Regions from separate parts of the Faecalibacterium duncaniae genome, predicted to be linked through region 1. Evidence: a T-box and tRNA genes for the amino acid it is inferred to sense, from the RefSeq annotation. Region 1 holds a T-box; the other regions hold tRNA genes.

Region 1 (3,268 bases):
GCAGCGCGTGCTTTTCCCGGCTGGCCTGCGACTCAGTGACGATGGGCTCCGCAAGCAGCATATTGGCAAGGGCGGAAGCACCCTCAAAGGCGGCGTTCAGCAGATAAAAGCCCGCGTAGCCGAGAAACTGGTTCAGGATGCTGGCCATGGAGCCTATGGCGTTGGCCAGCATGGAGATCTGAGAGCCGTTGGCAGAGACCTGAATGTATTCCTCTTCGCAGCCCTCCTGCTTCAGGCTGTCGTAGAGCAGCGCCGTGGAGGTGCCGGAGAACATGGTCATGGCCAGCGCGTTCAGCCCCATGGCAAAGCAGATGGTGAACAGGTCTGACGCAAAGGCCATCAGCAGGCTTTGCAGGACCATGCACACGCCGCCGGACACGAGGGTCTTTTTCCGGCCCAGCAGGTCTGCCGCCATGCCGCTGGGCACTTCACACAGCAGGCTGACAACATGGAACACGCTTTCGGTCAGGCCGATCTCCCACAGGGAGAAGCCCCGGGCCGCCAGCAGGGCCACCCATACCGCATCCGTGATGCGCAGGCCGGAGAAGAAATCGGCAGTGTAAATGCAGGCAAGCTGCTTTTTCAAATTGAGCTTACGTTTATGGTTCATGGGGAACACCCTTTCTATTTGTCGTTGTGAAATTTCAAAATAGAAAGTGTACCCTTGCTAACGAAAGTTTGCTGTGACCAAACCCCTCCGTCAATGCTGACGCATTGCCACCTCCCCTAATAGTGGAGGCCTTGGCAATCCGTGCAGAATTTCCGGTTTCGCCAGAGGCTCCCCTACTAGGGGAGCTGACGAGCGAAGCGAGTCTGAGGGGTTCAGGCAAAACAAAAGCGCCCCACAGCAAAGCTGCGCGGCGCTGAAAATCATGCTCCACGTCTTGCTGAAAGGTTTCCTCGATTTAGCTCCCCTATGAGGGGAGCTGGCTGCGCCAAAGCGCAGACTGAGAGGTTTTGTTTCCAATAAAAGGGTACACTTCGAGCCGGAAAGTATTAAATCTGACCTTTTTTGAAAAAGATGCAGCCATTCCAACCCATCTGGGTGTACCCTCCTTTCAGTAAAACGATACGCTTACAATACCATACTTTCGGCCAAAACACAAGCAAAACCGTAAAATTCAGGGAAAAAGTGCCGCCCTGGCTTGCAAACAGGCCCAAAGTGTGGTAAGATGATATCCGGTTATGAAACCTGAATATCTTGAAAACGCAGCGACGGAGAGAGTACGCACGCAGTTCCACAGCAAAGAGAGAAGCTTCACCGGCTGAAAGGGCTTCCGCGTGGGTGTGTGCCGAAGTTCGCTCCTGAGCGGCCTGCCCGAACGGCTTCTATTAGGGCAGGACGGCGCGCCCCGTTACGGCGTTTGAGAGCCGCCCTTCTTTGTGCAGGGCGGAAACCGGGTGGTACCGCGGAGCATTGGATTTGCAAAGGCTTCGTCCCTTTTGTCCGGCCAGAAATGGCCCGGCAGGGGGACGGAGCCTTTTTTGCTGCCCCGCTTTGAAAACACGAACTGAGAAGGAGAGAATTTCCATGCAAGCAATGATCGACGAGCTGGCCAAACAGGCCGCAGAGAGCCTCGGTCAGGTCTCTTCCAAGGAGACGCTGGCCTCGTTCTGGCAGGAATATCTGAGCAAAAACGGCAAGATCCCCGCGCTGATGAAGAATCTGCGCTCTGTCGCGCCCGAAGAGCGCCCCGCCATGGGCAAGATCATCAACGAGCTCAAGCAGAAGGTGCAGGCAGACTACGATGCCGCCGCTGCCAAGGTGAAGGAGGCCGAGCTGGCCGCCCGCAACGCCGCTGAGACCGTGGACATCACCCTGCCCGCCAAGACCCGCACGGTGGGTGGTCTGCACCCCCTGACGCTGGTCACCAACCAGATTATCGACGTGTTCTCCGGCATGGGTTTTGCCGTGGCCGACGCACCTGAGATCGAGGATGACGACCACAACTTCACCCGCCTGAACGTGCCCAAGGATCACCCTGCCCGCGACATGCAGGATACCTTCTACCTGTCCGACGAGTTCCTGCTCCGCACCCAGACCTCCGGCGGCCAGATCCGCACCATGGACAGCCAGAAGCCGCCCATCAAGGTGCTGATCCCCGGACGTGTGTTCCGTTCCGATTCCGATGCCACCCACAGCCCCATGTTCCACCAGATGGAGGGTCTGGTCGTGGATAAGGGCATCACCCTGGGCGACCTGCAGGGCGCGCTGAACACCTTTGTGCAGAAGCTGTTCGGCAAGGACACCCGCACCCGCCTGCGTCCCTCCTACTTCCCCTTCACCGAGCCCAGTGTGGAGGTCGATGTCAGCTGCTTTGAGTGCGGCGGCAAGGGCTGCCCCTTGTGCAAGCACACCGGCTGGATCGAAGTTCTGGGCGGCGGTGTTGTCAACCGCAAGGTGCTGGAGAACTGCAACATTGACCCGGATGAGTATTCCGGCTTCGCCTTCGGCATTGGCATCGAGCGCATCGCCATGCTGAAGTACGGCATCAACAACATCGGCCTGATGTTCGAGAACAACCTGCAGTTCCTCAAGCAGTTCCATGAATAAGAGGGGAGAGAACAGACAATGAAAGTACCTTTCAGTTGGTTAAAAGAATTCGTTGATATCGACGTTACCGCTCAGGAGCTGGAGGAGAAGCTGTTCTCCTGCGGCTTTGAGGTGGAAGAGCTGATCCCGCTGGATGCAGGCATCAGCAAGGTGGTCGTTGGCAAGATCGTGGAGATGGAAAAGCAGGAAGGCACCCACCTGACCAAGTGTGTGGTGGACTGCGGTGATTACGGCCACGACATCCGCATTAGCACCGGTGCCGCCAATATGAAGCTGGGTGACTGCGTGCCCGCCGCTCTGGATGGCTCCACCCTGCCCGGCGGCATCAAGATCAAGGCCCGCAAGATGCAGGGCGTGGAGTCCAACGGTATGCTCTGCTCCGGCGAGGAGCTGGGCCTGAACGACGACCTGTTCCCGGGCTCTGAGGTCTATGGTCTGCTCATCCTGCCCGAGGATTCCGTTCCCGGCACCGACATCGCACCCGTTGTCGGTCTGGATGACTATATCTTCGATATCTCCATCACCGCAAACCGCCCGGACTGCCAGTCCGTGCTGGGCATTGCCCGCGAGGTCGCTGCCATTCTGGGCAAGCCCCTGCACATGCCCGCCATGGATTACAAGGCTGTCTGCGAGCCGGATGCTCCCATCACCGTCCAGGTGGAGGCCCCTGACCTGTGCCCCCGCTATATGGCGCATTACGTCCGCAACATCCGC
Region 2 (3,268 bases), 200 kb from region 1:
AGCAGGGCGCGGGCGATGGAGATGCGCTGTTTCTGGCCGCCGGACACCGTCACGCCGCGTTCGCCCAGAACGGTCTCGTAGCCGTCCTTGAAATCCACGATATTATCCCGCACATCGGCCATGCTTGCCGCCCGCTCGATGTCCTCGGGGGTGGCATCGTCCACACCAAAGGCAATGTTGTGGGCGATGGTGTCCGAGAACAGGAAATTATCCTGCGGAACGTAGGCACAGGCATTGCGCACCGAGTGGATGGAAAGGCTGTTCACATCCCTGCCGTCCACAAACAGGGTTCCGTCCGGCACATTATAGGTGCGCAGCAGCAGGTCCACCAGGGCGGTCTTGCCCGCACCGGTCTTGCCCACGATGCCCACGCTCTCGCCGGGCGCGATGGTAAAGGAGATATCCCGCAGCACATCGTACTCGCCGTCCGGGTAGCGGAAGTTCAGGTGGCGGAACTCGATGCCGCCTTTGGGGTCGGTCAGGTCGGCCACGCCGGGGCGGTCGGCCACATCGATGGGGGCATCCAGCAGCTCGGTGATGCGGTTCAGGGAGGCCTTGCCGCGGCTGGTCTTTTCGATCAGCATGGACACAGCCATGATGGGCCAGACGATGGCCTCAAAGTAGCCGATGTACTCCACCAGCTGGCCGGCGTTGAACCGGCCCTGATAGACCAGATAACCGCCGTAACCCAGAATGATGCAGACCACGGACTCCACGAACAGGGTCACCAGCACCTCCAGCAGGGTGGCGATCTTCGTGTAGGTCACGTTGATCTCCTCGTTTTCCTTGTTCAGCTTCCGGAAGGCCTGCAGTTCCTTGTATTCCTTGACAAAGGCCTTGATGACCGCAATGCCGGAAAAGTTCTCCTGCGCGAAATCGGAAAGGCCGGAGAAGGCCTCCTGCCGCTCCTCCCAGCGCCGGGTCATCACCTTGCTCATCTGGGTGCCGATGGCAAACATGAGCAGCGCCGGGATCAGGGCCAGCAGGGTCAGCCGCACGTCCATGGTCCACATCTTATAAAGAGCCAGCAGACCCAGGGTCAGCGCGTCGAAGAACATCAGCACGCCGTCGCCGAAGCACTCCTGAATGGTGTCCAGGTCGTTGGTGTACAGGCTCATCAGGTTGCCGACCTTGTTCACCTGATAGTACTGCTGGGACAGCCTGCGGCTGTGGTCGAACATCCGCTCCCGCAGGTCTGCCGCGACCCGCACCGCCGAGCCGAAGAAACAGATGCGCCACAAAAAGCGCCCAATGACCATCAGCACCACGATCCAGATCATGGGCAGGCAGATGTGCTGCAGCAGCACCTCTTTGGTAAAGAGCAACGTCTCACCGTTCACCACCACCTGGCCAAGGTTCACCCCGTTGATGACCAGCCGGTAGAGCTGCGGGATCAAAAGCTGGATGTAATCCACCGTCAGCAGGGCGGCAAGGCCCAGCAGCAGTACGGGAGCATGCTTGAGGTAATACCGGTTGATGTACTTTCCGAATATCACTGCGTTTTTCCCTCCTTTTCCAATTCCAAAAAAGCTTTCAATGTACAAAAAAGCCGCTGCATCACACGACGAATCATGTTTTGCAGTGGCTTGTTTGTCTGGAGCGGCCGACGAGGCTCGAACTCGCTACCTCCACCTTGGCAAGGTGGCGCTCTACCAGATGAGCTACGGCCGCATATAAAGTGCCTCCGATCGGAATCGAACCAATGACACGGGGATTTTCAGTCCCCTGCTCTACCGACTGAGCTACAGAGGCATATAAGCTGCTTCCAGAGAAGCAGCAGCGACCCGGATCGGGCTCGAACCGACGACCCCCAGCGTGACAGGCTGGTGCTCTAACCAACTGAGCTACCGGGCCACATGGTGGAAGTTAACGGGCTCGAACCGCTGACCCTCTGCTTGTAAGGCAGATGCTCTCCCAGCTGAGCTAAACTTCCACAAAATGGAGCGGCCGACGAGGCTCGAACTCGCTACCTCCACCTTGGCAAGGTGGCGCTCTACCAGATGAGCTACGGCCGCACATTTCATGTGGTCTGCCGGGGTTTCGCTCCCGGCGACGTTGGCTATTATAGCGTAAAACGCAGGCTTTGTCAACAACAAATTTCCAAAAAATCAGACTTTTTGCAAAACACGCCTGTCTGCGCCTGTTTTTCAAAAACAAAGCCGAAACCGGAATGAAACCGAAATGTTTCAGCTTTGCGGCGGCAGACACAAAGAAAATTCGGTTGCGTTCCCTTCTTAAAGAGGTTATAATAAACTTGTCAAAAAGTTGCACAAAAACACGTCTGCTGTGCCGCGCGGGCGGGCAGACGTATTTTTGTGCCGAGATTTTGCCAGAAAAAGGAGCAACCGCAATGTACAAGATCACTGAAAAGGTCGCGCTGAACCCCACCGTGACAAAGATGGTCATTGAAGCCCCGCTCATTGCCAAAAAGGCAAAGCCGGGCCAGTTCATCATTGTGCGCCCGTTTGAGGACAGCGAGCGCATCCCCCTGACCGTGGCCGGTTACGACCGTGAAAAGGGCACTGTGGATATCATTTTCCAGATCGTGGGCGGCACCACCATGGAGCTGAACAGCCTGAACGCAGGCGACAGCGTCCATGACTTTGTGGGCCCCTTGGGCCGCGCCACCGAGACCGAGGGCCTGAAAAAGGTCTGTGTTGTGGGCGGCGGCGTGGGCTGCGCCATCGCCCTGCCCATTGCCAAGGAGCTGCATGACCAGGGCTGCACCGTCCACAGCGTCATCGGCTTCCGCAATAAGGATCTGCTCATCCTCGAGGACGAGTTCAACGCCTGCAGTGACGAGCTGCGCATTATGACCGATGACGGCAGCTACGGCACCAAGGGTGTGGTCACTGCCGCTCTGGACGAGCTGGTGGCCGCCGGCAACCAGTATGATCTGGTCATCACCATCGGCCCGCTGATCATGATGAAATTCGTCGTCAAGACCTGCCAGAAGCACGGGCTGAAGAGCATTGTCTCCATGAACCCCATTATGATCGATGGCACCGGCATGTGCGGCGGCTGCCGCCTGACCGTGGGCGGCGAGACCAAGTTTGCCTGCGTGGACGGTCCCGACTTTGACGGTGACCTCGTCGATTTCGACGAAGCCATGGCCCGCGGCACCATGTACCGCCCCTTTGAGGCAAAGGCCCGCGAGAAGGCCTGCAATCTGTTCAAGACTGAGGAGGCAAAGTAAGATGGCTTTCAATATGGATCCCAAAAAGTGCCCCATGCCCACCCAGGACCCCAACGTCCGCAACAAGAACTT
Region 3 (3,268 bases), 1.3 Mb from region 1:
CATATCTTTAAGGGAGTACTCTGCAACCAGATCGTTCTTGCTTTTGCAGAGCAGAAGGCCGATGGAAGGGGAATCCTGTTCTTTTTTCAGTAATCCATCTACCGCAGAAAGGTAAAAATTAAGCTGTCCGGCATACTCTGGTTTGAATTCGCCTGTTTTCAATTCGATCACAACATAACAGCGCAGGCTCAGATTATAAAACAGCAGGTCGATATAAAAATCATCACCGCCGACATTCAGATGATACTGGTTGCCCAGAAAAGCAAAGCCAGTGCCCAGCTCCAGCAAAAGCTTGGTGACATCTTTGACAAGAGCCTGCTCGATATCCCGCTCAAGCATATTTTCCTTCAAAGGGATAAAATCAAAGAGATAGGGGTCTTTCATCGTTTGCAAGGCAAGCTCACTTTGCGAGGCGGGCAGACGAGCTTCAAAATTTGTGATTTTTGATGCAATGGCCTGACGTTGATATAATCCACCCTCGATCTGATGAATCAAAACATTCCGAGACCAACCGTTTTCAATAACTTTTTCAGCGTACCATAGGCGTTCTTCTGGTGAGGAAAGCTTATCCAGGAGAACGGTATTGTGTCCCCACGGAATTTGTGCAACAGGCTGTTGCACAAATTCCTCGTCAGGGTAAGCAAGTGCAAATTTTGCCATATACTTCAAGTTCCGAACGGAATAACCGGAAGCGTCCGGAAAAGCAAGTTTGATATCGGCAGAAAGGCTTTCAATGAATTTGCTGCCCCAGGTCTTATGTGCATTGATCGTATTGCCGATCGTATGATAGAGAAGCAGAAGCTCCCGGTTGACACTGACAGATGCGCGATACTGCGCCGCGCGAATTTCCTCCTTGATGGATTCAACGGTATTCAGATATTCGCTGGAATTCAAGAGCACTTTGCCGGCCCCCTTCGCAAAAATAGTATCCCCATTGTAACACGGGAACGGGGAAAAGAAAAGCAAAACAAAAAATCCCGGAAGCCGCAGCTTCCGGGAACTTTTGGAGGTGACGACCAGATTTGAACTGGTGGATGAGGGTTTTGCAGACCCTTGCCTTACCACTTGGCCACGTCACCATATTTGGAGTGAATATTTCCACTCCATTTGGAGCGGCCGACGAGGCTCGAACTCGCTACCTCCACCTTGGCAAGGTGGCGCTCTACCAGATGAGCTACGGCCGCATATTGGTGCATTTACCCTTGCACCACAGGGAAAGACGACCCGGATCGGGCTCGAACCGACGACCCCCAGCGTGACAGGCTGGTGCTCTAACCAACTGAGCTACCGGGCCATATCCGGAGCGATTATTACCACTCCGTTATGGAGCGGCCGACGAGGCTCGAACTCGCTACCTCCACCTTGGCAAGGTGGCGCTCTACCAGATGAGCTACGGCCGCATATCAGAGGAACAGGAGTAATTCTTGTTCTTCTGAAAGGTGGTGCCTCCGATCGGAATCGAACCAATGACACGGGGATTTTCAGTCCCCTGCTCTACCGACTGAGCTACAGAGGCGCACCGGACGATGATTATTATACCTGAAATTTTGATTTTGTAAAGGGGTAAATTCAAAATTTTTGAAAAAAACTGAAACTTTTTTCGTTTTATGCGTTTCAACGCGCAAAATAAGAATGACTTTCTGGGCTTTTTTCTACCGGATCGGGAGGACAAGAAATCTGCCCGAAGAAATTGACAAGTAATACAACCTATGGTTTAATAAAAGAAAAGAACACCGACGCTTTTGCTCTTTACACATCGCTTATACTTATTATAAGGGAAAGAGCAAAGGCGTTTTGATTTGACGACCTGCTCATTACAAGAGAACAGGCCTGGAGGACAGCATGGCAAGAAAACAGGAATATGGCAACGAAAGCATTACTTCGCTGAAGGGTGCCGACCGTGTGCGCAAGCGCCCGGCCGTTATCTTTGGCTCAGACGGCGTGGAAGGCTGCGCCCACTCTATTTTTGAGATCGTCTCCAACTCCATTGATGAAGCCCGCGATGGCCACGGCGATACCATCAATGTGACCCGCTGCAAGGACGGCAGCGTGATCGTGGAGGACTTTGGCCGCGGTATGCCCGTGGACTGGAACAACGGCGAGGGCCGCTACAACTGGGAGCTGCTGTTCTGTGAGATGTACGCGGGCGGCAAATACGGTGAGGGCGAGGACAACTACGAGTTCAGCCTGGGCCTGAATGGTCTGGGCCTGTGCGCCACCCAGTACGCTTCTGCCTGGATGACCGCCGATATCTATCGCGACGGCTTTCATTACCACCTCGACTTCAAAAGGGGTGAGAATGTGGGCGGCCTGCAGAAGGAACCATACAAGGGCCGCCGTACCGGCAGCATCATCCACTGGAAGCCCGACGATGAGGTGTTTACGGACATTGACGTGCCCGGCAGCTACTATAAGGATGTGCTGCGCCGTCAGGCCGTGGTCAACGCGGGCCTGACCCTGAACTTTACGGACGAAAAGGAAAAGGACCCCGCCACCGGCAAGCCCTGGAAGGAGAGCTGGTGCTACCAGAACGGCATCGCCGACTATGTGCAGGAGGTGGCAGGAGAGGACACCCTGACCCCGGTGTTCAGCTGCGAAAGCGAGGCCTCCGGCCGTGACCGTGAGGATCAGCCGGATTATAAGGTGCGGATGAGCGCTGCCTTCTGCTTCTCCAATAAGGTGCAGCTGCTGGAATACTATCACAACTCCTCCTGGCTGGAGCACGGCGGCAGCCCCGAGCACGCCGTCCGCACGGCGTTTGTCTACCAGATCAACAAATACCTGAAGGACAAGAACCTCTATAAGAAGGGCGAGAGTGCCATCAGCTTCCAGGATGTGCAGGACTGCCTGGTCTACGTCTCGTCCAGCTTCTCCACCCGTACCAGCTACGAAAACCAGACCAAAAAGGCCATCACGAACAAGTTCGTCTCGCAGGCCATGACTGATTTCCTCAAGCATTACCTGGAGGTCTACTTCCTTGAAAAGCCGGAGGAGGCCCAGAAGATCTGCCAGCAGGTGCTGGTGAACAAGCAGAGCCGCGAGCACGCCGAAAAGACCCGACAGAGCATCAAAAAGACGCTCTCCACCCAGATCGATCTGGCCAACCGGGTGCAGAAGTTCGTGGACTGCCGCACCAAGGATGCTTCCCGCCGGGAGCTCTACATCGTGGAGGGCGATTCCGCTATGGGCGCGGTCAAGCAGAGCCGCGACAGTGAATATCAGGCCATCATGCCCATCCGCGGCAAGATCCTGAACTGCCTGAAGGCCG

The links. A T-box is a leader RNA that pairs with one kind of tRNA and senses whether it is charged. The one in region 1 lies ahead of pheS (phenylalanine--tRNA ligase subunit alpha), so its partner is inferred to be a tRNA-Phe.
Region 2: it encodes a tRNA-Phe, which carries the amino acid that the T-box ahead of pheS (phenylalanine--tRNA ligase subunit alpha) is inferred to sense. The anticodon was not compared.
Region 3: it encodes a tRNA-Phe, which carries the amino acid that the T-box ahead of pheS (phenylalanine--tRNA ligase subunit alpha) is inferred to sense. The anticodon was not compared.

The regions. Positions count from the first base shown of each region.
Region 1 covers NZ_CP048437.1:2,210,429-2,213,696, reverse strand. Annotated here, with positions in the region: gene GXM22_RS10715 (MFS transporter) at 1-610, opposite strand, end outside; T-box leader at 1,204-1,445, shown strand; gene pheS (phenylalanine--tRNA ligase subunit alpha) at 1,532-2,554, shown strand; gene pheT (phenylalanine--tRNA ligase subunit beta) at 2,573-3,268, shown strand, end outside.
Region 2 covers NZ_CP048437.1:2,011,674-2,014,941, forward strand. Annotated here, with positions in the region: gene GXM22_RS09755 (ABC transporter ATP-binding protein) at 1-1,496, opposite strand, end outside; tRNA gene GXM22_RS09760 (tRNA-Gly) at 1,596-1,671, opposite strand; tRNA gene GXM22_RS09765 (tRNA-Phe) at 1,680-1,752, opposite strand; tRNA gene GXM22_RS09770 (tRNA-Asp) at 1,781-1,854, opposite strand; tRNA gene GXM22_RS09775 (tRNA-Val) at 1,858-1,933, opposite strand; tRNA gene GXM22_RS09780 (tRNA-Gly) at 1,940-2,015, opposite strand; gene GXM22_RS09785 (sulfide/dihydroorotate dehydrogenase-like FAD/NAD-binding protein) at 2,351-3,196, shown strand; gene gltA (NADPH-dependent glutamate synthase) at 3,198-3,268, shown strand, end outside.
Region 3 covers NZ_CP048437.1:928,142-931,409, forward strand. Annotated here, with positions in the region: gene GXM22_RS04370 (PDDEXK nuclease domain-containing protein) at 1-900, opposite strand, end outside; tRNA gene GXM22_RS04375 (tRNA-Cys) at 1,005-1,079, opposite strand; tRNA gene GXM22_RS04380 (tRNA-Gly) at 1,109-1,184, opposite strand; tRNA gene GXM22_RS04385 (tRNA-Asp) at 1,221-1,294, opposite strand; tRNA gene GXM22_RS04390 (tRNA-Gly) at 1,325-1,400, opposite strand; tRNA gene GXM22_RS04395 (tRNA-Phe) at 1,441-1,516, opposite strand; gene GXM22_RS04400 (DNA gyrase/topoisomerase IV subunit B) at 1,843-3,268, shown strand, end outside.